Regions from separate parts of the Labrys sp. E2SS-1L genome, predicted to be linked through region 3. Evidence: riboswitches for the same ligand, from Rfam matches in the RefSeq annotation. Region 3 holds a riboswitch; each other region holds the start of a gene.
The links. Region 3 has a riboswitch for cobalamin ahead of ACIGJE_RS14270 (ribonucleoside-diphosphate reductase subunit alpha). Riboswitches for the same ligand answer to the same signal wherever they lie in the genome.
Positions count from the first base shown of each region.

Region 1 (8,154 bases), 1.0 Mb from region 3:
CCGCAGCCGCTATCTCAGCGCGGGGTATCGCTGGCCTCTGTTCGGCATGATGCTCCTCACCTGGGTGATCTGGTTCGCCTATCTCCTGGTCGTGAATGTTCTGGCACGGATATTCGGGCCCGGTGGCGGCATCGCAGCCCTGATCATGATGCTGCTCGTCCTGCCGCTGATGTATGCGTGGCTGATCGGGGTCTATTCCATTGCCGCCTATCGCCTGCGGGTGCTCAAGGATGGCGTCGACCTGACCGGCAGCGTGGCTGGTGTGTTCGACTGAGACCTGTACTGAGGAAGCTCTTTCCCCGGCGCCGCAAAGTCGTTGCGGCGTTCGCGGCCTATGCCCTATCCAACGATCTTTCAGGCAGGCTCCCTCCGATTCCCGGTGTATGCCGTGCCCCGACGGGAATGACGATGCGCTATCTGCTGACATGGGCCATGGCCTCCGCGCTGACGGTGGCGGTCTCTCTCGCGCCGGCCAGGGCCGACAATGCGGCCTCGGCCCTGTTCCAGAGCTATCTCGGCAAGGGCCGCATCAGCGAGGCGGACGAGCAAATGCTGGCCCTCGCCACCAAGGCCAGCGGCAATGCCGACGCCAGGCTCGGCCTCGGCATGGTACGCACGGCACGGGCGCTCGAACATCTGTCGCAAGCCCTCTACAAATATGGCTTTGCAACCGAAATCCCGGCAATGCGCCTGCTCGGCCTGTCAGGTACCGTCTTCAGCACCAATCCCGATCCGCAGCCCATCACCTATCAGGATTTTCGCGGCATCCTCACCACCTTCGTGGCCGACCTCGAAAAGGCGGACCAAACCTTGGCAGAGGTCGGCGACATCGAGGCCAAGCTCACGGTCGATCTCTCCGTCACCCGCTTCGACTGGAACGGCGACGGCATCATCGACGAGCGCGACCATATCGGCGCAGCGATCTCGGACCTCGACGATGCCGGCAAGCCCAAACCCTTCATCGTCGCCTTCGACACGGCCGACGCCAAATGGCTGCGCGGCTATTGCAACTTCCTGATGGCCCTGACCAAGACCCTCTTGTCACACGACATGTCGCGCAGCTGGGACGCCGGCTTCGGCAGCCTGTTTCCGCGCGCCGTCAGCGGCCTTGCCAAGGCCAATGGCGTCGATGGTGACGACGGACTGGGCATGACCCTGTTCGGCACCAGCAAGCGCGATACCGATGCCATCGCCGACCTGATCAGCCTGGTGCACACCATAGACTGGCCGGTGGCCGACAAGGCGATGTGGCTGGAAGTGCGCAGCCATTTCAAGACGGTGATCCAGCTCAATCGTGAGACCTGGGGACTGATCGCCAAGGAAACCGACGACGACCACGAATGGCTTCCCGGCCCACGGCAGAAGAGCGGCGTGCTCCCCTCCCTCGAAGTGACGCAGGAGCGCATCGACTCGTGGCTCGCGCTGCTCGGGCAGGTCGACGAGGTGCTGGACGGCAAGCTTTTGATGCCGCATTGGCGCTTTGCCAAGGGCATCAATCTCGCCAGGGTGTTCGAGCAGCCCGGCAATTTCGACCTGGTGCTGTGGATCACCGGCCCGGGGGCCCTGCCCTACCTCGACAATGGCAAGGTGATGGACGCCGAGGCCTGGGGACAGGCCACGCGCATCTTCGGCGGCGACGTCGCGAGCTACGCCTTCTATTTCAATTGAGCGAGCGCCCGGCTGCGGCATCCGGCGCGAGCAGGTGCCGCTTCAGGCGAACGATCGCCTCGCGCTGCAAATCGCTGGCCTCACCATAGGCATTGGCGACCTCGGTCAGCATGTCGATGAGCTGCTGGCGCTCGGGCAAAGACAGGCGGGCGCGGAAAAGCGGCACCAATTCCTCGGCAACCGGCGTGAACACCCGGCCGCGATCCGTCAATTGCAAGGCCTGCTCATAGATACGCTCGCGGTCGCCGATCCCGAGCGGGTCGCTCATCAGGGCGAGGATGGTGTCCCGTTCGGCCCGGGTCAGCAACCCATTGGTGCGGACGAGCTGGATCATCAGGACGACGGCAGCGAGCCTGGGATCATCGATGGCCTTGAGCGAGACACGCTCCAGCGCCTGAGGCCGGACCGTGTCGGCACCCCGGTCGAGCGGGAGGGGAACCACCTTCGGGACGGCCTCGAGCCGGCGTGCTGCCGCCGGCTTGCGGGCCTTGCCGCGCAACAGCCAGAACAGGCCGACGACGGCGGCCACGAACGCTCCGATCAGGATCGCCCTCGGCCCCTCCAGCAGGACCAGGCTGGTGATCAGCAGAGCAATGATCCAGATCGCATTCTTACGCAGGAAATCCATCGCCCGTATCATCCGATCGGGACGGCGCATATCTGCGCCGGCCACCCCAAAGCATTTTGTGCTTTGCTCTATGAAGCTGCATCTCCCATAGCGGCCCGCATGGCGGCGAGCAAGGGATGGCCGGGCTGCCGGCCGTCCCAGCCGTCGAAGCTCAGCACAGCCTCCGGCGGCAGGCGCTGGCGCCAGCCCTTCACCTCCAGTTCGGGCCGGGCATAGGCTTCGTGCACATAGCCCAGGCACAGATAGGCGACCGGCACCACCCGCGCGGGAATGCCCAGCGCCTCACGCAGGCGCGCCGGATCGACGATACTGACCCAGCCGACCCCGACCCCCTCGGCCCGTGCAGCCAGCCAGATATTCTGCACCGCGCAGACGGTGGAATAGCGGTCCATCGCCATGTCATGGGTGCGGCCAAGCACCACCGGGCCGGCGCGGTCGGGATCGCAGGTGATGCACAGATTGACCGGGGCATCGATGATGCCTTCCAGCTTCAGCGCGCGATATTGCGCCTGCTTTTCAGGCGGGAACATTGCCACGGCCTCGGCATTGGCTTCCTCGAACAGAGCCTGCACCTTGCGCCGGGTTTCGGGGCAGCGCAGCACGAGAAAACTCCAGGGCTGCATGAAGCCGACCGAGGGCGCGTGATGCCCGGCCGTGAGGATGCGGGCGAGGACATCATCCGGCACAGGCTGCGGGCTGAACTGGCTGCGAACGTCCCGCCGGGTGAAGATAGCGCGATAGACGGCTTCACGTTCGGCCGGCGAAAACGGCCCCGAGGGCGCGAGCGCCTCGTTGGATGGGTCCATCGTCATTCCCCTTGCGATGGCAATCGCCGCGCCGTCCGCGCACGCCGATCTATCGCCTCCGGCCGGTCTTCTGACTCGGGATCCACCCATCCGGACGCCTTCCCCGCAGAACGAGTGGCCTGAAACCTGCCCGGATAGTCCCCCTTACAGCGTTGGGCACGTCGCGGCTTCAAACCGCGTTCCCGATTCTCCCGCAAGCGGGCACCGAAGGTCTTGCGGGTGTAGCATGGCAGGTGCCGGCTGCCCAGCCGTTTGGGGCGCCGATGCCGAGCTGCCAGCGGCGAAGTGGACAGGGTGCAGGCTTGTGGCCTAGAATCGTCGGCTAGGCTTTCGGGCAATGACGCATCCTGGCAATCGCGAAATGAACAAAATCGATCTCAAACGGCGCGCCGGCGATCAGCCCGATCCCCTGGAACAGGCCAATCCCGTGCGGCTCGGCACCCGCCTTCGCCTGGCCCGGCAGACAAGGGGGCTGACGCTAAAGGCCCTGGCCACGGCCGCGGACTGCTCGGAAAGCCTGTTGTCCAAGATCGAGAACGGCAAGGCTTCCCCTTCCCTGCCGATGCTGCATCGCCTCGTCGAGGTGCTCGGCACCAATATCGGCTGGATGTTCGAGGAATCGGATAGCGAAGAGGGCATCGTCTTTCGCGCCGGCACGCGCCCGCTGATCTCGCTGGACCCGCTCCGGCGCGGCGAAGGCATTTCGCTGGAACGGGTGATTCCCTATTCGCCCGGCCACCTTCTCCAGTGCAACATCCACCATATCGAGGCCGGCGGCGAGAGCGCCGGGCCGATCCAGCACCAGGGCGAGGAAGTCGGCTATGTGCTGGCCGGAACCGTGGAGCTGATGGTCGGCGAGCGCACCTTCAAGCTCTCCGCCGGCGATACCTTCGTGTTCAAGTCGGAACTGCCGCACTGGTATCGCAACACCGGAACCGAGCGCGCCAGCATCTTCTGGGTCAACACGCCCGCCACCTTCTGAGGCTTTACGCCGTCGGCGTTTCAAGAATCCCCGAAACCGCCATTCAAGTAACTTGACATGAATTCAAGTCTCTTGAATGATGCGGATGTCAGAACTGAGAATGAGCCCGGCACGGGCCATCCATGAAGGGAATTGAAATGCGGCTTTCAAAATATCTCGCCGGCTGCGCGGCGGCGGCAGCCCTGGCGCTGTCCCTCGGATCGGTGTCCGCTTCGGCCGACACTTTCGCCCTGGTCACCATCAACCAGCAGGCCCTGTTCTTCAACCAGATCAACGAAGGCGCTGAAGCCGCCGCCAAGGCGGCCGGCGCCAAGCTCGTCATCTTCAACGCCAACAATGTTCCAAGCGCCCAGAACGACGCGATCGAGAACTACATCACCCAGAAGGTCGACGGCATCATCCTGATCGCCATCGACGTCAATGGCGTGAAGCCCGCCATCACCGCCGCCAAGAAGGCCGGCATCCCCGTCATCGCCATCGATGCCCAGATTCCCGACGGCGACAATGTCTCCTTCGTCGGCGTCGACAATCTCAAGGCGGGCGAGGACATCGGCAAGTTCTATGCCGACTACGTCAAGGCCAAGCTGAATGGCACCGCCAAGATCGGCGTGGTCGGCGCCCTCAATTCCTACATCCAGAACCAGCGGCTGGACGGCTTCAAGAAGGCGGTGACGGCCAGCGGCCTCAAGGTCACCTTCCTCGACACCGTCGACGGCCAGAACGTGCAGGACGTGGCGCTGAGTGCCGCCGAGAACCTGATGACGGCCAACCCCGACATGACCACGCTCTACGCCACCGGCGAGCCCGCCCTGCTCGGCACCGTCTCCGCCGTGACCAGCCAGGGGCGCACCGACGGCGTCAAGGTCTTCGGCTGGGACCTGACCAAGCAGGCCATCGAAGGCATCGACCAGGGCTGGGTGACCGGCGTGATCCAGCAGGACCCGGCCGGCGAAGGCAAGGCTGCGGTGGAAGCCCTGACCAAGCTCAAGAAGGGCGAGAAGATCGAGCCGATCATCAACGTTCCCGTGACGATCGTCACCAAGGAGAACGTCGACAAGTTCCGGGGCATGTTCAAGTAACGGGCCGACGGCGATTTCCTGATTAAGGTCGCGCTGCCCCTCACCTTACCTCTCCCCGTAAGAACGGGGCGAGGGGACTTCGATCGCGCATTTCATACCGAAAAGATCTCATCTCGCCCAACCGTTGGGCGAGATGACAGGGCTCAAGAATCGATCACAACGCTTGCGCCCCCTCGCCCCGTTCTTACGGGGAGAGGTAAGGTGAGGGGCAGCGCGAGCTTTCGAGATTTGTGAAGTCTCATTCCCGAAGCCTCGGGACAGACTTTTCATTGCCAGGCGGAACCATGATGGACAGTGGCGAACCCTACCGCGTCAAGATGACCGGTATCTCCAAGCGATACAACACGATCCAGACCCTGGACGACGTATCGCTGATGCTCAGGCCCGGCGAGGTGCTGGGACTGGTCGGCGACAACGGTGCCGGCAAGTCGACCCTGAGCAAGGTGCTCTCGGGCGCCGTGATCCCCGACTCCGGCACGATCGAGATCGACGGCAAGGTACAATCCTTCGCCTCCCCCGCCGATGCCCGCGCCGCGCGGGTGGAGATGGTCTATCAGGACCTTTCGCTGTGCGACAGCGTCGACGTTGCCGGCAATCTCTTCCTCGGCCGCGAGCCTCGGCACCGTATCCTCGGCGTGCCCTTCCTCGATCAGCGCCGCATGCATGGGCAGGCCCGCGACATGCTCGACAAGCTCGGCATCGTCATCGCCGATACCAGGCTGAAGGTCGAGAACCTCTCCGGCGGCCAGCGCCAGTCGATCGCCATCGGTCGCGCGGCTTCCTTCAACCCCTCCGTGCTGATCATGGACGAGCCTACGGCCGCCTTGGCCGTCGCCGAAGTCGAGGCGGTGCTCGAGCTGATCCGCACCGTCAGCGCCCGCGGCGTCAGCGTGATCCTGATCACCCACCGCCTGCAGGACCTCTTCCTCGTCTGCGACCGCATCCAGGTGATGTATGAGGGCCGCAACGTCGCCGAGCGCCGGATCGAGGACACCAATATCGAGGAGGTGGTCAACCTCATCGTCGGCCGCAAATTCAACGCCCGCTCCGCCGGAGCCCCCAAGGACAACGCCTCCAAGGACAACGGAGCTCGCGCATGACGGCCTCATCCACCACGCCCGCCCATCGCCCGCGCGTCCACAAGGCCCGCTGGCGCGACAAGGCGATGGCGAACGGCAGCATCATCTCGATCGCGCTGTTCTTCATTTTCGTCTGCCTGGTCTTCTCGATCTGGACCGAGGCCTTCCTCACCGCCCCCAACCTCCTCAACATCGTGCGCCAGTCGGCACCGCTGCTGATCGTGGCGGCCGCGATGACCTTCGTGATCACCACGGGCGGCATCGACCTTTCGGTCGGCTCGGTTCTGGCGCTCGCCGCGACCCTGTCGGCGGCCTCCCTGCAGGCCGGCATTCCCTGGCCCCTCGTCATCGTGCTGATGCTGGCGATGGGCGGCGTGATCGGCGCCATACAGGGCTTCTTCATCGCCTATGAGCGCATCCCCGCCTTCATCGTCACGCTGGCCGGCCTGTCGGTGATCCGCGGCCTCGCACTCCTGATCACCGCAGGCTATTCGATCCCGGTCGAGGCGCAGAGTCCCTTCACCGCGATCGGCCGGGCCTGGTTCCTCGGCATGCCCGTGCCGGCCCTGATCGCCCTGGTGGTGCTGGTCATCGCCTTCCTCGTCTTCAACCGGACGCCCTTCGGCCGCTATGTCACCGGCGTCGGCGCCAATGCCGAGGCCGTCAGGCGCGCCGGCATCAACACCCGCTTCGTGGTGCTGTGTGTCTACATCCTCTCCAGCATGGCGGCATCCGCCGCCGGCGTCATCCTGGCGGCGCGCCTCGGCTCCGGCTCCTCCAATGCCGGCCAGGGTTTCGAGCTCGACGTCATCGCCGCCGTGGTGCTGGGCGGCACCAGCCTGTTCGGCGGGCGCGGCACCGTTGTCGGCACGGTGCTGGGGGCGCTGACGGTGGCGGTGATCGCCAACGGCCTGGTGCTGGCGCATATGTCGCCCTTCCTGACACCCATCGTCACCGGTTCGATCATCCTGATCGCCATCTGGCTCAATTTCCGCCTGTTCAAGGGCGCCATGAGAAGCCATTGAGCATGGAGCCATTGAGCATGGATCACCTGTTCCAGCCCCGTCCCGCCGAACGCAAGCCGATCGGCATCCGATCCGGCACCGCCATGACCGTGCTCGGCCCCGTGCCGGTGGACGATCTCGGCATCACCCTGATGCACGAGCACATCCTGCTCGACGGCGCCCGCACCTGGAAATGCCCGTGCCACCCGGACGAGCAGGCGATCGCCGAGCAGGCGGTGAATATCGAGATCATCGGCGAATTGCGGATGAACCCCTATATGAACCGCGACAATGTCTCGCTCGACGACAGCGACCTCGCTCTGTCCGAGCTCAAGCGCTTCCAGGCGCTCGGCGGCCATACGGTGATCGAGGCCACCAATATCGGCATCGGCCGGGCGCCCGAGAAGCTGGCACGCATCTCCCGCGCCTCCGGCATGAAGATCATCATGGGCACCGGCTTCTATCTGGAGCCGACCCATCCAGACTGGCTGAAGGCAATGAGTGTCGAGGAGGTGACGCAGTTCATCGTCAACGATGTCGGCGGCGGACAAGAACAGCCTGAGATCATGGCGGGGATCATCGGCGAAGTCGGCGTCAGCAAGGACTTCACCGCCGAGGAGGAAAAGTCGCTGCGCGCCTCGGCGCGCGCGGCCGGGATTACCGGCCTGCCGCTCTCCATCCATCTGCCCGGCTGGGAGCGCCTCGGCCACCGCGTGCTCGACATCGTCGAGGCCGAGGGCGCCGATCTCAGGCACACCGTGCTCTGCCACATGAATCCGAGCCATGCGGACCTCGACTATCAGCGAGCCCTGGCCGAGCGCGGCGCCTTCCTCGAATACGACATGATCGGCATGGACTATTACTTTGCCGACCAGGACGCCCAGTCCCCCTCCGACGAGCAGAACGCC
Region 1 covers NZ_CP172712.1:2,094,542-2,102,695, reverse strand. The annotation lists gene ACIGJE_RS09735 (DUF975 family protein) at 1-274, shown strand, start outside; gene ACIGJE_RS09730 (hypothetical protein) at 409-1,668, shown strand; gene ACIGJE_RS09725 (TerB family tellurite resistance protein) at 1,661-2,296, opposite strand; gene bluB (5,6-dimethylbenzimidazole synthase) at 2,365-3,102, opposite strand; cobalamin riboswitch at 3,146-3,326, opposite strand; gene ACIGJE_RS09715 (cupin domain-containing protein) at 3,464-4,084, shown strand; gene ACIGJE_RS09710 (ABC transporter substrate-binding protein) at 4,222-5,163, shown strand; gene ACIGJE_RS09705 (ATP-binding cassette domain-containing protein) at 5,448-6,263, shown strand; gene ACIGJE_RS09700 (ABC transporter permease) at 6,260-7,267, shown strand; gene ACIGJE_RS09695 (phosphotriesterase family protein) at 7,285-8,154, shown strand, end outside.
Region 1: another riboswitch for cobalamin. It lies ahead of bluB (5,6-dimethylbenzimidazole synthase); the one in region 3 lies ahead of ACIGJE_RS14270 (ribonucleoside-diphosphate reductase subunit alpha).

Region 2 (8,154 bases), 2.7 Mb from region 3:
GCGCACCACGGCGTCGGTGCGTTCCAGCGAGGCGCCGTCGGGCAACTGCACCACCACGATAGCGTAACCCTGGTCCGAATCCGGCACGAAGCCTTCCGGCACTTTGGTATAAATATGCCAGGTGGCGAAGAGCAGGCCGGCATAGATCAGGAGGAACACTAGCTTGTGGCGGGCCGCAAAGCCCACCGTGCCGCCATAGCCGCGCGACAGCCTGTCGAAGCCGTGATTGAAACCGTCGCCCGCGGCCCGAAGCCAGCGGAACAGGAAGAAGCGGCTGCGGTGCTCCGGATCATGCGGCTTGAGCAACAGGGCCGCGAGCGCCGGCGACAGGGTCAGCGAGTTGAAGGCCGAGATCACCGTGGCGGCCGCGATGGTCACCGCGAACTGCTGGTAGAACAGGCCCGATATGCCCGGAATGAAGGCGGTCGGCACGAACACCGCGCACAGCACCAGGGCGATGGCGATGACGGCGCGGCCGACCTCGTCCATGGTGACATGGGCCGCCCGGTTGGGCGTCATGCCGTCATGAATGTTGCGCTCGACATTCTCCACCACCACGATGGCGTCATCGACCACGATGCCCACCGCCAGGATCAGCCCGAACAGAGTGAGCATGTTGAGCGAGAAGCCGAGCCCTGCCATCACCGCGAAGGTGCCGATGATGGAGACGGGAATGGCAATGATCGGAATGATCGCCGCGCGCCAGGATTGCAGGAAGACGAAGACGACGATCACCACCAGCACGATCGCTTCGAAGAAGGTCTCGTAGACGGCCTCGATCGAGGCGGAGACGAATTCGGTGGGATTGTAGACGATGGAATATTTCAGCCCCGGCGGAAAGGCCTTGGCCAGATCGTCCATCTTGGCCTTGACGCGATCGGCGGTCGCAAGCGCATTGCTGCCCGGACGCTGCAGCACGGCGATGCCCACCGTCGGCTGACTGTCGAGATAGAGGTTGGAGCTGTATTGCTTGGCGCCGACCTCGACGCGGGCGACGTCCCTCAGCTTGAGCAGGCGGCCATCCGGCGTCGACTTGATGATGACGTTCCGGAACTGCTCGGCGTCCTGGAAACGGCCCTGGGTGGTGACCGTGATCTCGCTGGTGGTGTTGTTGGGTGAGGGTTGGGCGCCGAGCGTGCCGCCGGAGACCTGCACGTTCTGCTCGCGCAGGGCCTGGACGACCTCACCGGCCGTCAGATCGAAACTGGCCAGGCGGTTCGGATCGAGCCAGACGCGCAGCGAGGGCTCGCGCAGGCCGAAGGCGAAGGTCGAGCCGACACCGTCGACACGGGCCAGGATGTCGTTGACGTTGAGAATGGCATAGTCGGAGATGCCATAGTCGTTCAGCGAATTATCCGGCGAATAGAGCGTGACGATCAGGAGGAAGTCGGAAGACGATTTGTTGACCGTGATGCCCAGAGCCCGCACTTCGGCCGGCAGCCGCGGCTCGGCCGAGGAGACGCGGTTCTGCACCTGCACCTGGGCGATGTCGAGATCGGTGCCGGTGGCGAAGGTGACGGTGATCTGCAGCGAGCCGTCATTGGTGGCCTGGGACGTCTGGTAGATCATCCCTTCCACGCCGTTGATCGACTGCTCCAGCGGCGCCGCCACCGTCTCGGCGATGGTCTGCGCGTTGGCGCCGGGATAGGTGGCGTTGATCACCACCGTCGGCGGGGCGATCTGCGGGAACTGCGCGATCGGCAGGCCGACATAGGAGACCAGCCCGATCACCACCGTGACGATCGAGACGACGGCGGCAAAGATCGGGCGGTCGACGAAGAAATGGCCGAATTTCATGGACTGCGCTCCCGATCAGGTCTGGTCGGGAACGAGCGTCTCAGGCACGTCCAGCTTGGTGGGTTGCGGCACGACCTCGCCACCCGGCCGGGCACGCATCTGGCCGTTGATCAGCACCTGGTCCTCGGGCTTGAGGCCGGACTTGATCACGCGGAACGAGCCGAATTTCGGCCCCAGTTCCACCGGGCGGATATTGGCGATCTTGTCGGCGCCGACCACGATGACATAGCGCCCCTGCGAGGACTGGCCCACCGCCACATCCGGCACGACCAGCGCCTCATAGGGCTCGCCGATGGTGATGCGGATGCGCCCGAACAGGCCGGGGGTCAGGAAGCCGTCGGCATTGGCGACCTTGGCGCGGGCCGTCACGGTTCCGGTCTGGGCGTCGACCTGCGGCGCGAGATAGTCGAGCGTACCCTGATGGGACAGTTTTCTTTCGTCCGATAGGCCAATCTCGGCCTTCAACGCGGGCTCGGTACCGCCGGCATCGATCTTGCGCTTGGAGGCCCGCTGATAGGCAAGGTAGCTCGCCTCGTCGAGGTCGAAGTAGAAATAGATCGGATCGACGGCGACGATCGACACCAGCGGCGAAGTACTGTTGGCCACCACCAGATTGCCGCGCGAGACGAGCTGGCGGGTGATCCTGCCCGAGATCGGGGCGGTGATGGTGGCGTAGCTGAGGTCGAGCTTGGCCGTTGCCAGCGCCGCGCTGGCCGAATCGATCGAGGCCGCCGCTTCCTGATAGGCCTGGAGGTTGGCCTGATAGGCGGCGTCGGTGACGTTGCCGGTCTTCTTCAGGGCCTCGGCGCGCGCCAGATTGGCCTTGGTGAGGTCGATTCGGGTCTGCGTGATCTTCACTTGGGCAGCCGCCTGGTCGACCGCGGCCTGGAACGGACGCGGATCGATCGCAAACAGCACGTCGCCTTCCTTGACGAGGGAACCTTCCACGAAGCTCGACTTGTCGAGATAGCCGGTGACGCGCGAAGTGATGTTCACCTGCGGCCAGGCCTGGAAACGGCCGGTGAACTCGACCGATTCGGTGATCTTGCGGCTGACCGGATTGGCTACCGTGACCGGCATGGCCGGCATTTGCTGGGCGAGCGCGGCACCCGTCCCCTCGAAGGCCGCCAATGCCAGCACGCCGGCGGCCAGCCGACCCATTCTGCGACGCAACCTCGACATGAACATCCTCGCAAGCAACGCGCCTCAGCCAAGCCGCCCGCATGGCTAATGGCCTTGTCGCGGGCACTGGAGCTGGCGTCTGGAAATTTTGCAGGATTTCCCAGCCTGCGCCGCCAGGGCAGGGTCGGAGATCCTGTTCAGCGCTCCACCGGCCGGAATCGCGGTCGAATCGCCGTGTGAGCCTTATAGTATGATAATTCTTAGCGCTTTGATCCAATCAAGATCGCCGCCCTGCAACCATGAGTTGGGACTTGATGCAAATCCGCAACAGGCCTGTCATTTCTCGCGCCTGCGCTTGACAGCCGCGTGGCTGCATTCCGGTCGGTGCGAACCGGACATGCTGGCCCTCCCCCCAAACGAGGCGAGGACCTCCCGCTGTCTTCTCAAACCAGTTGCGCCAGCGCCCGGCCGCACGAATATGCGGGGCGTCTTCCGCTCAGGGCGCCGTTCCCTCGCGCCCGATGCTCTCATAGCGGAAGCCGTGCCGCTTCATGTCTTCGAGCCGGTAGATGTTGCGCAGGTCCACGATCACCGGGTGCGTCAGCAGGTTCTTGACCCGCTCGAGGTCGAGCGCCCGGAACTCGTCCCATTCGGTGACGATCACCGCGACATCGGCACCGTCGAGGCAGTCATAGGCGCTGGAGCGATAGTCGACATCGCTCAGAACCTTGTGGGCCTCCTCCATTGCCTGGGGATCATAGGCACGGACCTTGGCTCCCTTGTCCTGCAAGGCGAGCACGATCGGGATCGAGGGGCTGTCGCGCATGTCGTCGGTGTTCGGCTTGAAGGCAAGGCCGAGCAGGGCCACCGTCTTGCCGGCGATATTGCCGTCGAGGGCCGCGATGACGCGGCGTGCCATCGCCGCCTTGCGGGCATCGTTGACCCCGACCACCGCCTCCACGATGCGCAGGGGCACGCCATGCTCCTGGCCGGTGCGCAGCAGTGCCAGCGTATCCTTGGGAAAGCACGAGCCGCCGAAGCCCGGCCCGGCATGCAGGAATTTGGAGCCGATGCGGTTGTCGAGGCCGATGCCGCGCGCCACCTCCTGCACGTTGGCACCGGCCTTCTCGCACAGGTCCGCGATTTCGTTGATGAAGGTGACCTTGGTCGCAAGGAAGGCGTTGGCGGCATATTTGATCAGTTCGGAGGTGCGCCGGGCCGTGAACAGCAGCGGCCCCTGGTTGAGATGGAGCGGGCGATAGACCTCGGCCATCACCTCCTTGGCCCGTTCGTCCTCGGTGCCGACCACGATGCGGTCGGGGCGCTTGAAATCCTCGATCGCCGCCCCTTCGCGCAGGAATTCGGGGTTCGACACCACGCGGACATCGGCGTCGGGCCGGACCTCGCGGATCAGCCGCTCGACCTCGTCCCCAGTGCCGACCGGCACGGTCGACTTGGTCACCACCACCGTGAAGCCCTCGACCGCCGCGGCGATCTCGCGTACCGCGCCATAGACATAGGACAGGTCCGCATGGCCGTCGCCACGGCGCGAGGGCGTGCCGACGGCCAGGAACACCACGGCTGCATCGCGCACGGCGGGGGCGAGCTCGGTGGTGAAGGACAGGCGCTTCTCGCGCACATTGCGCGCCACCAGATCCTCCAGGCCCGGCTCGTAGATCGGCATGCGGCCGGCCAGCAGGCCCTCGATCTTGGCCGGATCCTTGTCGACGCACGTGACGACATGGCCGAAATCGGCGAGGCACGCCCCCGTCACCAGGCCGACATAACCCGTACCGATCATTGCAACGCGCATGACATCAATCCTGTTTGGGCGACTAACCCGCCAGAGGCGTGTCTACAAAAGGCCCGGCGACATGCCAATGACGAAAAAGGAAAAGCAGCTCTGCTGGAAGGCCCAGCCGGAGCGCCTCTATGTCTCCAGCCGCAGCGACCAGCCGCGGGCAGAAGGCCTGAGATCGGCACTCGCCAGCGGAGCGGCCTCGATGCGCCAGAAGGAACGAGGCTCGCTGCCGAGGACATGAATGATCGCCGCGCGCAACACCGAGGCATGGGTGACGGCCAGCGTGAAGCCCTCGAACCGCCCGCCATCGAGCCAGGCGCCGACCCGCGCGATCAGGGCCGCAATGCTCTCTCCGCCATGCGGGCAGGCCTGCGGATCGGTCAGCCACGCTCCAAGCGCTTCGGGCTCGGCGGCGGCCACCGCCTCCAGGCCGAGCCCCGCCCAGCGGCCATGGTCGCATTCGCGCAGTGCCCCGTCGATCTCGGGTTCGAAGCCGAGGGTCTGCGCCGTCTGGCGGGCCCTGAGCGCCGGACTGCTCAGGATGCGGGTCGCCTTGGCAAAACGCCCCTGCAGGTCCCGGGCCGCCTGTGCCCCCCTTGCGTCGAGCGCCTCGTCGAGCGGAAACCCCGCCGCACGCAGTGTGGGCGTCGCGCCATGGCACAGCAGGGTCAGGCGTGGCGTCATGAAGGCATTTCCCCAAGATAAAGTCGCTTCCGGAATATTGACATATCCGTGACTTGGGCTCTTATGGAAGAGCTTTGCCAAGGGTGGGAAGCCGGTGGAATTCCGGCACGGTCGCGCCACTGTGAACGGCGGCGCTGCGGCGTCAATCCGGAAGTCAGACCTCTTCCAAGGCAGCATGACTCGTAACGGGACGCGTAATCCCAAGGAGCTTTTCATGACCACCGCAACTCTGGCACCCGTCGCCCAGCAGCCGATCGCCATCCCGGTCCGCGAGATCCTGCCCTGGGCGCTCTTCACCGTGCTCCTGGCCGTGCTCGCCATCTATTTCGTCGGCGCCGAACAGGGCGCGACCTCGCTGATTCCCGGCGTCTACATCCACGAATTCGTGCATGACGCTCGCCATCTGCTCGGCTTCCCCTGCCACTAGGGCGCTTGGACACACGACATGGTTAGATCGCTTTTGATCCGGGGGATGCTGATCGGCATCCTGGCCGGACTGTTTGCGTCTGGCTTCGCCTGGGTGTTCGGTGAACCCCAGGTCGACGCAGCCATCGCTTTCGAGGAAAGCCACGCATCCGAGCCGGCGCCCGCTCCGACAGCTGCGCCGGCTCCCGGCGCTGCGCAGACGACCGCAGCCCATGAACACGAGGAAGAGCCGGTCAGCCGGCCGGTCCAGGCCAGCTACGGGCTCGTCACAGGCATGGTCGCCTATGGCGCAGCGCTCGGCGGCATCTTCGCCCTGATCTTTGCCTTCGCGCAGGGCCGGATCGGCGGCCTCAGCCCGCGCGCAACCGCCGGATTGATCGCCGTCATCGGCTTCGCCGCCATCATGGTGGTGCCGCAGATCAAATATCCCGCCAATCCACCGGCCGTCGGCAATCCCGACACGATCGGCCTGCGCACCGCCTTCTATTTCGGCTTGATCCTGCTGTCCCTCGTGACGATGGCGGCGGCGCTGGGCACCGCGAACCGGCTCGCCGCCAGCCTCGGCCGCTGGAACGCCAACCTCGTGGGGGTGGCAGCCTATCTGGCGGTGATGGTGGTGGCCATGCATATCCTGCCGACGGTCAACGACATCCCGGCTGATTTTTCGGCCACGGTGTTGTGGAAGTTCCGTATCGCCTCACTCGGCATCCATGCCGTGCTGTGGGCAACGCTGGGGATCGCCTTCGGCATTGCAGCACAGAAACTGCTGCAGGCCCCCGCTCGCCGCTGAAAAGGGGCCGGCCAACCGCGTCAAACGTCGCATTTTTACAACACTGGCCCGATTTCAGGCCGGTTTTCAAAATTTATTTCATTTCGCACTTGCGAAATGAACCGATGAGGATCACTTTAGGGACGTGGCGGATGCGCCTTTGCGCTCCCCCACTGCCCTCCTTGGGCGTTTCCTCCCTAAGACTTGGGCCGCCATTTGGGCGGCCTCTTTCTTTTTCGGGTCAGCGGACCCCATATTTCAAATTCTGCAGCGGCATTTCGCCTCGATTAACCCCAGGGCAAAGCGTGCTCAGCTATGAACGCTTGGTTGCTCTCGCTTTCTGGTTCCAAGCCATTCCCATGGATTGGCTGAAGCGTTTTTGCGATTTGATGTGCTTCGTTCAAGTTACAAAACGCTCTTGCGTCCAAGCTCGCGCTTGCCCATTTGTGTTCACCCTCGCATAGTGTGTCATTATGGATCTGGACTCGCCCTTGTTTGATCGCATCCGGGTGCGCCCAAGGGCCGAAGAGGTCCAGCCGGCGAGCGTACGGCTATGCGAACATGCCGGTTGTCGGAACGCCGGCGAATTTCGCGCGCCCAAGGGGCGCAACCGCGAGGGCCAGTTCTGGCATTTCTGCCTGGAACATGTGCGCGACTACAACAAGACCTACAATTATTTCGCCGGCCTGCCGGACGACTCGGTGAGCGCCTATCAGCGCGATGCCGCCACCGGCCATCGCCCGACCTGGACGATGGGGGTCAATCCCTGGGCCAAGAAGCGCGGCGAAGGGCCGCAACCCGGCCCCGAGATCCATGACGGCTTCGGTTTCTTCGACGAGGATCACGGCTTCCGCCGCCCGCAAGGGACGCCCGAACCCGAGAGACGGCGGCTGAAATTGCTGGAGCGCAAGGCCCTCGACGCGCTCGATCTGCCGGAAACGGCCAGCGGCCCGGAAATCAAGGCGCGCTACAAGACGCTGGTCAAACGTCTCCATCCCGATGCCAATGGCGGGGATCGATCCAGCGAAGATAAATTGCGCGGGATCATCCAGGCCTATAATACGCTGCGTAGCGCCGGGCTCTGCTGAGCGCCCGCAACACCGGCGAGGCTTCCGGGCTTGGAGCGTGTCCAATCCGGGAAATCTCCGCCAGATCGTCGAGACGACGTCGAGCGTCCCATGCCCCGCCTGGCGAGACAGGGAAATTCGGCCAAGGCGTTTTGTGATTTGAATGACCAGCTTCAAGTCGCAAAGACGCGTCGAACCAGGGAGTTGGAGTAAAAGTGCGCTTTTACTCCAGGGCCGGCATCGTCCGGCCCGCTGGAACTGATTGTCGGCTGCGCCGCCCTGGCGCCAGCCAAGGAAGGCATAATGACTGACGCAACGACACCGGCCAATCTGCCGGACATCATGGTTTCGGCCAAAAAGCTGTTTGGTTTCGATACGGATCTCGAAGTACCGGCCTATTCCCAGTCCTCCGACCACGTCCCGGACCTCGATCCCGATTATCTTTTCGACAAGCCGACGACCCTGGCGATCCTGGCGGGCTTCGCCCA
Region 2 covers NZ_CP172712.1:384,691-392,844, forward strand. The annotation lists gene ACIGJE_RS01725 (efflux RND transporter permease subunit) at 1-1,797, opposite strand, end outside; gene ACIGJE_RS01730 (efflux RND transporter periplasmic adaptor subunit) at 1,813-2,979, opposite strand; gene ACIGJE_RS01735 (UDP-glucose dehydrogenase family protein) at 3,416-4,732, opposite strand; gene ACIGJE_RS01740 (histidine phosphatase family protein) at 4,850-5,404, opposite strand; cobalamin riboswitch at 5,442-5,588, shown strand; gene ACIGJE_RS01745 (CbtB domain-containing protein) at 5,619-5,831, shown strand; gene ACIGJE_RS01750 (CbtA family protein) at 5,850-6,620, shown strand; gene ACIGJE_RS01755 (J domain-containing protein) at 7,091-7,687, shown strand; gene cobS (cobaltochelatase subunit CobS) at 7,970-8,154, shown strand, end outside.
Region 2: another riboswitch for cobalamin. It lies ahead of ACIGJE_RS01745 (CbtB domain-containing protein); the one in region 3 lies ahead of ACIGJE_RS14270 (ribonucleoside-diphosphate reductase subunit alpha).

Region 3 (7,133 bases):
AGACACGCATGTCCATTCCCATTTCGACGCTCGGCACGCCACGCATCGGCCCACGCCGCGAACTCAAGACGGCCCTGGAGGCCTTCTGGGCCGGAAAGCAGGACGAAACCGCCCTGCTCTCGACGGCAGCCCAGCTGCGCGCCAGCAACTGGGCCCGGCAGAGCCTCCTCGGCGTCACCCATATCCCCTCCAACGACTTTTCGCTCTACGACCAGGTTCTCGACATGAGTGCGACGGCCGGCGTCATTCCCCGCCACTATGGCTGGCAAGGCGGCCCCGTTCCGCTTTCGACCTATTTCGCCATGGCGCGCGGCAGCCAGGGCCGTAACGATCGCGGCCATGACGATCGCGACCATGCGGGCTGCAGCCACGGCGGCCATGGCGGCGGTGTCCCCGCCCTCGAGATGACCAAATGGTTCGACACCAACTATCACTACATGGTCCCCGAATTCCGTCGCGGCCAGGCCTTCGAACTGGCCTCGGCCAAGCCCATCGACGAATTCAGGGAGGCCGCAGCGCTCGGCTTCCATACCCATCCCGTGCTGATCGGGCCGGTGACCTATCTGCTGCTCGGCAAGAGCAAGGATACGGATCTCGATCCTCTCGCCCTTTTGCCAGGGCTCCTGCCCGTCTATGCCGAGATCCTGCGCAGGCTTGCCGCTGAGGGCGCGGACTGGGTGCAGTTCGACGAGCCCTGCCTGGTACTCGATCTCGACGAAAGGACGCGAAAGGCGCTGCGCCACGCCTATGACGTTCTCACCGGCGCCGTCTCCGATCTGAAGATCATGGTCGCGACCTATTTCGGCGGCCTCGGCGACAATCTCGAACTGGCACTCGGCCTGCCCAGCGCAGGCCTGCATCTCGATCTCGTCAGGGCGCCCGCGCAGTTGCGACAGGCGGTCGAACGGGCACCGGCGGACAAGGTGCTGTCGCTGGGCGTGATCGACGGGCGCAATGTCTGGCGGAGCGACCTGACCGCCCTGCTGGATCGCATCGAGCCGGAGGTCGCGGCCCTCGGCACCCACCGCGTCGTCCTCGCCCCGAGCTGTTCCCTGCTCCACGTTCCCTACGATATCGAGGCCGAGAGCGCGTTCGATCCCGAACTCCGCAGCTGGCTGGCCTTCGCCGTCCAGAAGATCGGCGAGCTGAAAACCTTGTCGACAGCCCTGGTCGACGGGCGGCGGGCCGTCGCTGATGAGCTCGCCCAATCGGACGCAGCAGCTGCGGCCCGCCGCGTATCCGCCCGTATACACGATACTGGCGTCGCCGCCCGAATGGCCGAGCTCACACCGGCCATGGGCGAGCGGCAACATCCCTATCCGCTGCGTCGCCGGGCCCAGGAGTGGCTCGGTCTGCCGCCCTTCCCCACCACGACCATCGGCTCCTTCCCGCAGACCGGCGCCGTGCGCAAAGCGCGCGCCGACCATGCCAAGGGCCTGATCGGCGATGCCGATTATTACGACTTCCTGCGCGAGGAGACCAGGCAGGCAATCGCCTGGCAGGAGAAGATCGGCCTCGACGTGCTGGTGCATGGCGAATTCGAACGCAACGACATGGTGCAGTATTTCGGCGAGCAACTGGCCGGCTACGCCTTCACCAAGCATGGCTGGGTCCAGAGCTATGGCTCGCGCTGCGTGCGCCCGCCAATCATCTATGGCGATGTCTCACGTCCTCAGGCCATGACGGTGGAATGGGCACGCTTTGCGCAATCCCTGACCAAGCGCCCGGTCAAGGGCATGCTGACCGGACCGGTCACCATGCTGCAATGGTCCTTCGTGCGGGACGACCTCGAGCGCGAGCAGGTCTGCCGGCAGATCGCCCTCGCCTTGCGCGACGAGGTCGGTGATCTGGAACGGGCCGGTATCCGCATCATCCAGATCGACGAGCCGGCCATTCGCGAAGGCCTGCCGCTCCGGCACGCCGAAAAGGAGGCCTATCTCGCCTGGGCCGTCGCCTGTTTCCGTCTCGCCGCCTCGGGGGTCGACGATGCCACGCAGATCCATACCCATATGTGCTATTCGGAATTCAACGACATCATCCATGCCATTGGCGGCCTGGACGCGGACGTGATCTCGATCGAGACTGCCCGGTCCAGAATGGAGCTGCTCGATGCGTTCCGAGCCTATCGCTACCCCAACGAGATCGGGCCCGGCGTCTACGACATCCACTCGCCCCGCTGCCCCACCGTGGCTGAAATGCGCGACCTTCTCGCCAGGGCGCAGGAGCGGATCGCCGGCGACCAGCTCTGGGTCAACCCCGATTGCGGCCTGAAAACCCGTGGCTGGGACGAAGTCCGCCCCGCCCTCGTCAACATGGTTGTTGCCGCCCGTCAACTTCGTGAGGCGACCACTCCGGCGCGGGCGGCGACATCCGCCTGAAAAAGTATGCCGGGGCATGAATTTTGTGCCCCGGCATCCTCTGTCCCCATTGAACAAAAGGGCGATACACACCATCTATTGACACATAGACAGCAAAGCATACTAGATACGGTATTCACAGGTCGCCGGATTCGCCTCCGGCGCTAAGAGGGAATCCGGTAGGCCTTAGGGCAAAGCCGGGGCTGCCCCCGCAACTGTAAGCGGAGAGCGGCTGTCGATTGGCCACTGGCCGAGAGGTGGGTTTACCCCGCCCTCCCCGGGAAGGCAGGCAGTCCGCAACGACCCGCGAGCCAGGAGACCTGCCTGTGGATGCGTATCGTTTCCTCGGGCGGGGTGCCCCGACGGATCGCCTTGCTCGCGGCGCATCATCCTGCGTCGGCGCGGAATGCGCTCCTCGGCCCAAGCCTCCAACATATTGGGGTTTGCCGAATGTCTCTTGATCTCGAAACTGCCACGACCACAAAGACGCCTTTTCCGGTTGCCGGCGCCGACAGGGCGAAGCCGGCCTCGGAGCCCGGCTACCAGGTCATTCGCCGCAATGGCAGCGTCACGCCTTTCGATGCCTCGAAGATCACGGTGGCCGTGACCAAGGCCTTTCTCGCCGTCGAGGGCCATTCGGCCGCCGCCTCGCGCCGGGTACATGACATCGTCGCCGACCTCACCGCCCAGATCGTCGCCGGCCTGACCCGCCGTGCCGACACGGGCCGTACCTTCCATATCGAGGAAATCCAGGACCGGGTGGAGCTCGCCTTGATGCGCGGCGAGCACCACAAGGTGGCGCGCGCCTATGTGCTCTATCGCGAACAGCACGCCCAGGAACGAGCCCTGGAGCGCGCCGCCAAGGCGGAGGCACAGGCCGGCACTACCCCTGCTTTGCGCATGAAGACGGCGGAGGGCACGCTGCTGCCGCTCGACCACGCGCGCCTCGCCGCCCTGGTGCGCGAAGCCTGCGCGGGCCTTGCCGACACCGATGCCGAGACGGTGCTGAACGAGACGCAGCGCAACCTCTATGACGGCATCAGCCAGGACGAACTGGCGCTGGCGCCGATTCTCGCCGCCCGCACCCTGATCGAGACCGAACCCGATTATGCCAAGGTCAGCGCCCGGCTGCTCAACGACAAGCTGCGCCGCGAAGCCCTCACCTTCGTCGCGGGCCGTCCCGAACAGGCGACGCAGGCCGAGATGGCGAGCCGCTACGCCGAATATTTCCACGACTATATCCGCGTCGGCATCGCCAACGAACTGCTCGATCCGGAACTCGGTCGCTTCGACCTCGCTCGCCTTGCAGCCTCCCTCAAGCCCGAGCGCGACTTGCAGTTCGATTATCTCGGCCTGCAGACGCTCTATGACCGCTATTTCCTGCATGTGCGCGGCACGCGTTTCGAGCTGCCACAGGCCTTCTTCATGCGCGTGGCCATGGGCCTGGCCCTACGCGAAATCGACCGGGAAGCCCGCGCCATCGAGTTTTACGATCTTCTGTCCTCCTTCGACTTCATGGCCTCGACGCCCACCCTGTTCAATTCCGGAACGCTGCGCGCCCAGCTCTCCTCCTGCTTCCTGACCACCGTGTCCGACGACCTCGAAGGCATCTTCAAGGCGGTGAAGGACAACGCGCTGCTCGCCAAATATTCCGGTGGCCTCGGCAATGACTGGAGCAATGTGCGTGGGCTCGGCGCCCATATCAAAGGCACCAATGGCGAAAGCCAGGGCGTGGTGCCCTTCCTCAAGGTCGCCAACGATACCGCCATCGCCGTCAACCAGGGCGGCAAGCGCAAGGGCGCGGTCTGCGCCTATCTGGAGACCTGGCATGTCGACATCGAGGAATTCCTCGATCTGCGCAAGAACACGGGTGACGACCGCCGCCGCACCCACGACATGAACACCGCCAACTGGGTGCCGGATCTGTTCATGGAACGTGTGGAGCAGGATGGCCCCTGGACCCTGTTCTCACCGGACGAAACGCCGGATCTGCACGATCTCTACGGCCCCGCCTTCAAGGCCGCCTATGAGGCGCATGAGGCACGCGCCGCGCGCGGCGAGCTGAAGGTCTCCAGGCAGGTCCGTGCCCAGGATCTATGGCGCAAGATGCTGACCATGCTGTTCGAGACCGGGCATCCCTGGATCACCTTCAAGGATCCCTGCAATATCCGCTCGCCCCAGCGTCACGTCGGCGTGGTGCACTCCTCGAACCTGTGCACCGAGATCACGCTGAACACCTCCCATGACGAGGTGGCCGTGTGCAATCTCGGCTCGGTGAACCTTGCTGCCCATGTCGATGCCAGCGGCCTGATGTTCGACAAGCTCAGGGCGACGGTGACGACGGCGATGCGCATGCTCGACAACGTCATCGACATCAATTTCTACACCATTCCCGAGGCACGGCGCTCCAACCTCAGGCACCGGCCCGTCGGCTTGGGCATCATGGGCTTCCAGGATGCGCTGCAGACCTTGCGCCTGCCCTACGCCTCCGACGACGCCGTGCGCTTCGCCGACGAGAGCATGGAAGCCGTATCCTTCCACGCCATCTCGGCCTCGACAGACCTGGCGGCCGAGCGTGGTCGCTATCCCAGCTTCGAGGGATCGCTGTGGTCGCAAGGCATTCTGCCGATCGACTCGGTCGGCCTGCTCGCCGAGGCGCGCGAGGGCGCCAGCTTCGACGTGAGCTCGACCCTGGCCTGGGACATGTTGCGCCAGCGCGTGAAGACGGTCGGCATGCGCAATTCCAACACCATGGCGATCGCGCCGACGGCGACGATCTCCAACATCTGCGGCGTCTCGCAATCGATCGAGCCGGCCTATCAGAACCTCTTCGTCAAATCGAACATGTCGGGGGATTTCACGGTGGTGACCTCGGCCCTGGTCCGCGATCTCAAGACGCGCGGCCTGTGGGACGAGGTCATGATTTCCGATCTCAAATATTTCGATGGCTCGCTCGGACAGATCGATCGCATCCCCGAGGATCTGAAGGCTCTCTATGCCACCGCTTTCGAGATCGACACGGCCTGGCTGATCGAAGCCGCGGCGCGCCGGCAGAAATGGATCGACCAGGCCCAGTCGCTCAACCTCTACATCGCCAACCCCTCCGGCAAGAAGCTCGACACGCTCTACCGCCTGGCCTGGAAGCGTGGTCTGAAGACGACCTATTACCTGCGCTCGCGCTCGGCCACCCATGTCGAGAAATCGACGCTGAAGGGCACCGACGGCAAGCTCAATGCCGTCTCCGCCACGGTGCCGCAGGCGGCCGCGCCGATCCTGATCGAGGCTCAGCCGGACCTGGCTGCATCGGAAGCCTGGGGCAAGGCCTGCTCCATCCACGATCCCGATTGCGAGGCGTGCCAGTGAGCCGAGAACAGGGTGGAATGCGCTCCAAGAGTTCGTCCGCCAATAAGTGCCTCGAATTGGCTCGACCTTTGTCATTGCCGGGCTTGACCCGGCAATCCAGTTCCCTCCTCCGGACGACGAAGTGCGGTTCCTGGATGCCCGGGTCAAGCCCGGGCATGACAAAGGTGCCGCTTCAGTTACTTCCGGACAATGTCTCCGATGAGAAGAAAACGATGACGATGCTCGACTGGTCCGAACCCGTTTCGCCCGCAAGCCAGCTTCCCCTGCCGCAGAGCATGGCGGATGCAACCGGCCTTGGCGCCATCGACCGCAAGGGCGGCCGCGTCACGGTCGACGAGAAGCGCATGATCAATGCCCGCGCCGACGTGAACCAGCTCCTGCCGCTCAAATACAAATGGGCCTGGGAGAAATATCTCGCCGGCTGCAACAATCACTGGATGCCGACCGAGGTCTCGATGCAGGCCGACATCGCGCTGTGGAAGTCGCGTGACGGCCTGACCGAGGACGAGCGGCGCATGCTCAAGCGCAATCTCGGTTTCTTCGCCGCCTCCGAGAGCCTGGTCGCCAACAATATCGTGCTGGCGATCTACCGCCACCTCACCAATCCCGAATGCCGGCAATATCTGCTGCGCCAGGCTTTCGAGGAGGCCGTGCACACCCATACCTTCCAATACATCGTCGAGAGCCTCGGGCTCGACGAGGGCGAACTCTTCAACATGTATCGCGAGGTTCCCTCGATCACCGACAAGGCCGCCTGGGCCCTCAAGCACACCCAGCATCTCGACGATCCCGATTTCAAGACCGGCACGCCGGATGCCGACCAGGCCTTCCTGCGCGACCTCGTCGCCTTCTATGTGATCTTCGAGGGCATGTGGTTCTATACCGGCTTTGCCCAGATCCTCTCGCTCGGCCGGCGCAACAAGATGGTGGGGATCGCCGAGCAGTATCAGTACATCCTGCGCGACGAGAGCATCCATCTCAATTTCGGCATCGACGTGATCAACCAGATCAGACATGAGAACCCGCATCTGTGGACGCTGACCTTCCAGGCCGATCTGCAGCGGATGATCCGCGAGGCCGCCGAGCTGGAAGCCGCCTATGGCCGGGATACCATGCCGCGCGGCTTTCTCGGCCTCAACGCGGTGTCGTGCGAACAATATATGCGTTTCATCGCCAACAGGCGCTGCGCCCAGCTCGGCCTCATGCCGGTATTTCCTGATGTCGAGAACCCCTTCCCCTGGATGAGCGAGGCGATGGACCTGAAGAAGGAGAAGAACTTCTTCGAGACGCGCGTCATCGAATATCAGAACGGCGGTGCGCTGAGCTGGGATTGATGGCGGGCATTCAAGGAGCAGGCCATTGGGCAGGAATTGCATTCCCTTGTCGTCGGGCGCGCGCTGCCCCTCACCTTAC
Region 3 covers NZ_CP172712.1:3,091,700-3,098,832, reverse strand. The annotation lists gene metE (5-methyltetrahydropteroyltriglutamate--homocysteine S-methyltransferase) at 9-2,378, shown strand; cobalamin riboswitch at 2,481-2,699, shown strand; gene ACIGJE_RS14270 (ribonucleoside-diphosphate reductase subunit alpha) at 2,808-5,720, shown strand; gene ACIGJE_RS14265 (ribonucleotide-diphosphate reductase subunit beta) at 5,939-7,054, shown strand.

Region 4 (8,154 bases), 1.2 Mb from region 3:
GAAGACGGAAGGCACGGCGTCGCCTTCGATGCCGGCGCCATAGGCATGGCTGCTGGCGGCGAGATAGTCGCGGCCGAGATCGGCCCTGTTATCCCAGGCCCCGCGCGCGATGCGGTCGGTGATCCCGGCGCCATAGGCCGAGGGCGCAGCGCCGAAGATGCGCAGCGGCCGTTCGCCGCTTGCCTTCGCCGCGGCGGCCAGCGGATTCCATTCGGCGCTTTCGTCGAGGGCGGCAACGGCCCTGACGGCTTCGTCGAACAGTGTGATCTGCTGGGCGAACACGTCGCGGAACAGGCCGGATATGCGCAGTGTCACGTCGACGCGCGGCCGGTCGAGCCGGGCCTGGGGCAAGACCTCGAAGCCGGAGACGCGATTGGAGCCGTTGTCCCATACCGGCTTGACGCCCAGCAGGGCCAGGGCCTGGGCAAGATCGTCGCCGCCGGTGCGCATGGTCGCCGAGCCCCACAGGTCGAGCACGATGTTCCGGGGATAGTCGCCGTGATCCTGCAGATAACGCTGGATCAAGGCATCTGCCGCACGCGATCCAATCGCGTAGGCGGCACGGGTCGGAACCGCCCTTGGATCGAGCGTGGTGAGGTTGCGCCCGGTCGGCAGCACGTCGGCACGCCCGCGCGTCGGCGCCCCGGCGGGGCCGGGCCGCACGAAGCGTCCGTCGAGGCCGGCGAGAAGGCTGGCCATCTCGCTGTCACCACAGCTTTCAAGGCGTGCGGCCAGAACCGGCCGCTCCTCCTCGCCGCAGGAGGCGGCCAGGACATCGAGGAGATGGGCGCTCTCCTCCGGCCGGCGCCCGAAGACATGCAGCCCGTCACGGATCTGGAGTTCCTTGACGTCGCACAGGAAGGCATCGAGGCGCGCCAGCGTCTCGTCCTCGTCGAGGCCGGGCGCGATGCCGCATTCGGCGGTAAGGCCAGTCTCCACGGCCCGCTCGATGATCTCGCGCCTGAGATAGGCCATGCGGCGCTGATCGAGGCCGTCGGCGCTGGCATATTCGTCGATCAGGCGCTCGACCTCGATGGCACCGCCCGAAAGGCCGGCCTCCCGCAAAGGCGGGGTGAGATGGCCGATGGTGACGGCGCCGAGCCGGCGCTTGGCCTGCGCCGCCTCGCCGGGATTGTTGACGATGAAGGGATAGAGCACCGGCACGGCTCCCGCGGCCAGCTCAGGGAAGCACTGGGCGGAGAGCGCAGCGGCCTTGCCCGGCAGCCATTCGAGCGTGCCATGCGTGCCCAGATGGATCATCGCATCGATGCCGAAGGCCTGGCGCAGCCACAGATAGAAGGCGAGATAGGCATGGCGCGGCGGCAGGTCGGGCGAATGATGATCGCCCTTACGGTCGAGGGCCGAGCCGCGATCGGGCTGCACCGCCACGGCGACATGGCCGCAGAGATGTCCCGCGAAATGGAAGGCGCCCTCGCTGCAGAGGGGATCGGCCGAGGGATCGCCCCATTGGGCCGCGAGCCTGTCGCGGAGGGCAGCGGGAAGGGCGCCGAGCCAGGCGGAGTAGGCTGAGAGCGGGAGGGAAAGCTCTTTACCCTCCCCTCGATGGGGAGGGTCGGACCGCAGGTCCGGGGTAGGGTGGGAATCACCACGGTCGAGGCAGTCACCCCACCCCGACGCTACGCGTCGACCCTCCCCATCGAGGGGAGGGTATGACTGGGCAACCAGCTCCAGCAGATCGGCGCCGTTCTCCGGCAGGTCACCCACCGCATAGCCTTCGTCCCGAAGCCGCTCCAGGATCGCCAGGGCCGAGGCGGGTGCATCGAGGCCGACGGCATGCGCGAGACGGCCATCCGCGCCCGGATAGTTCGAGAGGATCAGGCCGAGCCTGCGCTCCGCCCGCGCCTTCGTGGCAAGCTTCGCCCAAGCGACGGCCTTGGCAGCCACGGCGGCGATGCGCTCGTCATGCGGGGCATGGGCGAGACGGGTAAAGGTGCCCTCCTCGCGTTCGGCCTTGAAGGAGATCACGCCGGCCGAAAGACGGCCGTCGAGTTCGGGCAGTGCGACATGCATGGCAAGGTCGCTGGCCGACAGCCCGCGGGTCGAGGCCTCCCAGGCCTCCTGCGCCGAGGAAGAGGTGATCACCTGCAGGACCGGACAACCGGCCACGTCGAGCGGCGAGGCACCGTCGTCGTCCAGGGCAGAAAAGGCGGTGGCGTTGAGGATCACCGCCGGCTTGAGTTCCCTAAGCTGTCGGCGCACCCACTGCGCCGTCTCCCCGTCCTTGAGCGAACCGACATAAAGCGCCGTGGCGGCGAGACCCTCGGCATCGAGCGCCCGCACCAGGGCTTCGATGGGGGCAGTGTCAGCGGAGAGCAGGATGGAGCGGTAGAAGAGGATGGCGGCCTTCCCTGGGACCGCAGGCGTCTCGCCTGCCCTTTGCCCCTCCGGCAAGCGCGGTGTTTCCGAGAGCAGGCGAGACGCCTGCGGTCCCAGAAAGATCCCGTATTTCGGCACGGCCACTGGCGCTTCCGGTTCGCCGAAATCGAGGCCGCCCAGCCTGGCGGCATAGAGCAGCGAGGCCTGGGCATTCCGGGGGCCGCCTTCACGCCAGTATTGGGCGAGCCGATCCAGCGCCTCCTGCGGCACGGTGGAGAGCTGAGACAGGCGCCCGTCGGGCCTGTCGTCACCGGGAATGAGGGCGAGCGCGATGCCATGGGTGCGCGCCGCCGCCGCCAGTTCCTCCACGCCATAGCGCCAATAATCGAGGCCACCGAGCAGGCGTACCACGATCGCCTTGGCATGGCGGGCCGTCTGATCGATGTAGAGGTCAACGGACATCGGATGGCGCAGCTTCTGCAGCGGCGCCAGGCGCAAATCGTCGAGGCCGGAAGCGGCTGCCAGGGCAAGGTCGCTGTCGGTCAGCGAGGCAAACACGATCGCGCCGGGTGCCTGACCCAGATCGATGGCGGCCTCGCTGGCATCGAGCGAACGCGTATCGGCCGGCAGCAGATGCATCAGCCCTCCAGCGTCTTGCGGATGCCGGCCTGGTCGATGCCCTTCTCGCCGATGATGACGAGGCGGCTCGAACGGGTTTCCTCCGGCGCCCAGGCGCGGTCGAAATGCTGCGAGAAACGGGCGCCGACGCCCTGGACCAGCATGCGCATCGGCTTGCCATCGACGGCGACGAAACCCTTGATGCGCAGGATATCGTGTTCCTCGGCCGCCGCCTTCAGCTTACGCACCAGGGCGTCGGCGTCGAGGATGGCCGGCAGGTCGACGATGAAGGTGTCGAAATCGTCATGGTCGTGCTCGGCTTCGTGATCGTGGTGGGAGGGACGCGCCTCCAGATCGTTCTCGGCCGCTGCCCCGAGCCCGAGCAGCACGGCGGCATCGATGCGGCCCTCGGAGGTGCGCACCACCTTGACGGCGCGCGGCACGGTCTTCTCGATATCCTTCTCCACGCTGTCGGCCTCGCCGGCTGAGAGGAGATCAGCCTTGTTGAGCACGACGAGGTCGGCGCAGAGGAGCTGGTCCTCATAGACCTCCTCGAGCGGATTGTCGTGATCGAGGGAAGCGTCGCCCTCGGCCTGGCGCTTGAGCTCTTCCGGATCATCGGCGAAGCGGCCGGCTGCGACCGCGGCACCGTCGACCACGGCGATGACGCCGTCGACGGTGACGCGCGAGCGGATCGCCGGCCAGTTGAAGGCCTTGACCAGCGGCTTGGGCAGAGCGAGGCCGGAGGTCTCGATCACGATGTGCTCGGGTGCGTTCGGACGCGCCAGCAGCGTCTCCAGAGCTGGCACGAAATCGTCGGCCACCGTGCAGCAGATGCAGCCATTGGCGAGTTCGACGATGGCGTCTTCCGGGCAGCTCTCGATGCCGCAGGACTTCAGGATGTCGCCATCGACGCCGACATCGCCGAATTCATTGACGATCAGCGCCAGCCTGCGGCCATTGGCGGTGGCGAGCAGGTTGCGGATCAGCGTCGTCTTGCCAGCCCCGAGAAAGCCGGTGACGATGGTGCAGGGAACCTTGGTGTGCGCGTTCATTCGGCGGCGTCCTTGAGAGTTGATAGGGGTGGGATGCGCGCGATCATGCTGCGCTTGAAGACTTCGGGACGGCCGCGCCAGGGCATCAGGCCGTCGCTGGAATTGGCCAGCAGCCCGATGCCGGTGAGAATGTCGGGGCCGCTCTCGGCGGTGAGGTCGCCGAAGACATAGGTCCAGGTACCGGGCGCCGACAGCGCCACCGTGCAGGAGCGCTTGCAATTGCCCAGGCACTCGACAGGTTGCAGCTCGACGCTTTCAGGTAGCATGCCGGCGAGCGCATCGCGCAACCGGGCGCCCTGGCGCGGCGCCTCGGGGTCATCGCCCTCGCGCCTGCAGGTCACGCAGACGAGCAGCCGGACTGGAAGAGGTGTTTCTGGCATCGGCCCTGTTCATCGCCGCCGGAGCGGATGGAGGGCGCGGGACCGACGGCAGGGCCGGCGATCGTCCGGGTAGACGGAACCGGCCTCCGAGGCGCCCCGCCCGGACCGGTGACAGCAGTGCGACCGGCAGGTCTCCTGGCTCGCAGCTCATCGCCTCCCGCCGCCTTCCCGGTCACCCAGTGGCCTCAAGGCGGGACGCTCGCCGCTTACAGTTGCGGGGGCAGCCGCGGCTTTGGCATCCAAGGCAGCCGTCGACCGGCCTCCTCTTATCCGCACCGCATTCCCTCTTCTCTCTTAACGAGAGACCGATCGTGGCTGACATAAGGGGTGCGCGGACAGGCTTGTCAATGTTCCCGCTTCCAAAGCACGCGCAAAATCCGGCATAAAGGGCAGCAACGTCGCCATATCAACGAGATTGCCATGCCCGAAGAGAAGCCGCCGGCACCGCCGCCCGAGCCGCAAAAGATCGACGTCATCTTCCGCGGCGGTTCGGTGACGGCTATCGGCGTCGTGCTCGCCTTCTCGCTCGGCTTCCTCAACAACTGGGCCTCGCAGCCGGGAACCTGGATCCCGGAAGACCTGGCGGCCGTCTTTCTCATCGGGGGCGGCATCGTCTTCCAGGTCTGGGCGCTGGCGGGCATGCTCTCGCCCACTTCACTGGAGGGACCAGTCTATCGCCGCATCGTGCGCACCTTCATGATCGGCCTTATCCTCGTCTCGGTCGGTGTCCTTGTCGCCATCGCCGGCGACGCGCTCGGCTACAGCCGGATCTGGTTCAAGCAATAGTCGGGCCTTCCGAACGGGCGGCGACGTTTCTCGATCGTTTCCAGACTGCACAAACTCTCACGTCTGCGTTACCCGTCACCCCGGCGCCATGATTGCCGCCACAATTTGGCCTTCCCGCAATCGCCCACCAGAAGGCCGACGCCGATGGGCCCGGTTCTTCTGCCCGGCATCTGCCGCTGGAAGGCCTGCCCATGGTTGCCATCACCGTCAATTCGACCACCCACCAGCTCGACATCGAGCCCGAGACCCCTTTGCTCTGGGTCCTGCGCGATGAACTCGGCCTCACCGGCACCAAGTTCGGCTGCGGCATCGCCCAATGCGGCGCCTGCACCGTCCATGTGAACGGCGCCGCCATCCGTTCCTGCCAGACCCAGATCGGCGACGTCGACGGCGCCACCATCACCACGATCGAGGGCCTGTCGGCGGACGGCAAGCATCCGGTGCAGCAGGCCTGGCTGGCTGAGGACGTGCCGCAATGCGGCTATTGCCAGTCGGGCCAGATCATGGCCGCCGTTGCCTTCCTGAAGGACACGCCAGCGCCCACCGACGCGGATATCGACAACGGCATCACCAATATCTGCCGCTGCGGCGCCTATCCGCGCATCCGCGCCGCCATCCATCGCGCCGCAGAGCTGATGAAGGGATGAGGCCATGAATGCGATCGACCGCACCTCCGCCGCGCTGAGCCGGCGCAGCTTTCTCGCCATCGGCCTCTCGGCCGCCGGCGGCCTGATGATTGGCGGGTTCATCCCCAATGCCGCCGAGGCCCTTGATATTGCCGACGAGCCCTGGGCCGGCACAGCCACTGACGGCGAGATCAACGCCTGGATCCTGATCGAGCCCGACGACACCGTGATCATCCGCGTGGCGCAATCGGAAATGGGCGAAGGCATCTTCACGGCCCTGCCGATGATCGTCGCCGAGGAGCTCGGCTGCGACTGGGCCAGGGTGAAGCCCGAATACGCCTCGGCCAGCCGGAACCTGCGCGAGAACACCGTCTACAAGCGCATGGGCACCGGCGGTTCCGGCGCCGTGCGCCGCTCGCGCGAATTCCTGCAGGCGGCCGGCGCCAATGCCCGCGAAAGGCTGGTGCAGGCAGCTGCCACGCGCTGGCAGGTGCCGGCCGAAAGCTGCAGTGTCGATGCCGGCAAGGTGCTGCACCGGGCCAGCAATCGCAGCCTGCGCTTCGGCGAGCTTGCCGGCGAGGCCGCCAAGGTCACGCTGGCCAAGGAGCCAGCGATCAAGACGCCCGAGCAGTTCACGCTGATCGGCAAGCCGTTGGCGCGCCTGGATACGCCGCCCAAGCTGACGGGAGCGGCAAAATTCGGCATCGATATCCGCCTGCCGGACATGGTCTATGCCGCCGTGGTGACCTGCCCCGTCTTCGGCGGCCGCGTGAAATCCCATGACGAGGCCGCCATCAAGGGCCGCCGCGGCATCCTGGCCGTGGTGCCGATCGAAGGCGGCCTCGCCGTGGTGGCCGACCGGTTCTGGCGCGCCAAGGAAGCGGCGCTCGCCTTACCGGTGATCTGGGAGGAGGGTCCGGCTGCCGAAACGGACAGCAAGCGCTTCGACGCCGACTATGTCGCCGCGCTCGACGGCCCCGCTGTCACGGCGCACAAGGAAGGCGACGTCGACACCGCCCTCGCCCGCGGCAAGCGTGTCGACGCTCTCTACCAGGCGCCGCACCTGGCCCACGCCCCGATGGAACCGCTCAACTGCACCGCCCATGTCCATGACGGCAAGGTCGAGGTCTGGATGGGCACGCAGAACCCCGACATGGCGCTCCAGCTCGCCGCCAAGGCGGCGGGCGTCGCGCCCTCCGCGGTGGAAATCCACAATTGCTTCCTCGGCGGCGGCTTCGGCCGGCGCGCCGTCAACGACGAACTCGTGCAGGCCGTGACGGTGTCGAAGGCTGTCGGCAAGCCGGTCAAGCTGGTGTGGACGCGCGAGGAGGACATGCGCCACGACCGCTATCGCCCGCAGGCCGCCATCCGCTTCCAGGCCTCCCTCGGCGAGGACGGCCTACCGGCGGCGATCCATGTCCGCACGGCCGTCGGCTCCATCCAGCGCTCGCTCGGCTGGGGCAAGGTGGAGAACGGCGTCGAGCCCTCCGCCGTCGAGGGCCTCGCCAACATGCCCTACCGCTCCGGCGCGGCCCAGATCGACTGCATCCTCAAGAACACCCATGTGCCGGTGATGTTCTGGCGTTCGGTCGGCTCGTCACAGAATGCCTTCGCCCTGGAGAGCTTCATCGACGAAATGGCGGTGGCAGCCGGCCAGGATCCCTACCGCTTCAGGCGCCAGCTGCTCGAAGGCAAGCCTGACTTTCTCGCCGTGCTCGATACGCTGGCTGATAAGAGCGACTGGGGCAAGCCGCTGCCCAAGGGCCAGGGACGCGGCATCGCCATCCACGAATCCTTCGGCACCATCGTCGGCGAGGTGGTGGAACTCGCCGTCAGTCCCCAGGGTGAAGTGAAGGTGCAGCGCGTGGTGGCGGCCGTCGATTGCGGCCATGTCGTCAATCCGCTCACCGTGGAGATGCAGATCGAGAGCGCGGTCGTCTATGGCCTGTCGGCCGCCCTGTTTGGGGAGATCACCATCGAGAAGGGCGCGGTGGTGCAAGGCAATTTCGACGACTACCAGGTCGCCCGCCTCGCCGATACGCCTCCGATCGAGACCCATCTGGTGCTCAGCGGCGGCAAGAAATGGGGCGGCATCGGCGAGCCCGGTACGCCGCCGATCGCACCGGCGGTGTGCAATGCGATCTTCGCCGCCACCGGCAAGCGCATCCGCAGCCTGCCGGTCAAGAACACCGACCTGAAATGGGGACCGGTGTGAGTCTTCACCCTCCCCTCCAGGGAAGGGTGAAATCGCGTTACTTGCCTTCCTGCCCAAGACCCGGCAGGAAGGCGGCATGTCCTCTCCTCGACTCACCCTCGTCCTCGGCGGCGCGCGTTCCGGCAAGAGCCGGCATG
Region 4 covers NZ_CP172712.1:1,845,982-1,854,135, reverse strand. The annotation lists gene cobN (cobaltochelatase subunit CobN) at 1-2,976, opposite strand, end outside; gene cobW (cobalamin biosynthesis protein CobW) at 2,976-4,010, opposite strand; gene ACIGJE_RS08490 (DUF1636 family protein) at 4,007-4,390, opposite strand; cobalamin riboswitch at 4,499-4,715, opposite strand; gene ACIGJE_RS08485 (hypothetical protein) at 4,811-5,176, shown strand; gene ACIGJE_RS08480 ((2Fe-2S)-binding protein) at 5,368-5,823, shown strand; gene ACIGJE_RS08475 (xanthine dehydrogenase family protein molybdopterin-binding subunit) at 5,828-8,017, shown strand; gene cobU (bifunctional adenosylcobinamide kinase/adenosylcobinamide-phosphate guanylyltransferase) at 8,094-8,154, shown strand, end outside.
Region 4: another riboswitch for cobalamin. It lies ahead of ACIGJE_RS08490 (DUF1636 family protein); the one in region 3 lies ahead of ACIGJE_RS14270 (ribonucleoside-diphosphate reductase subunit alpha).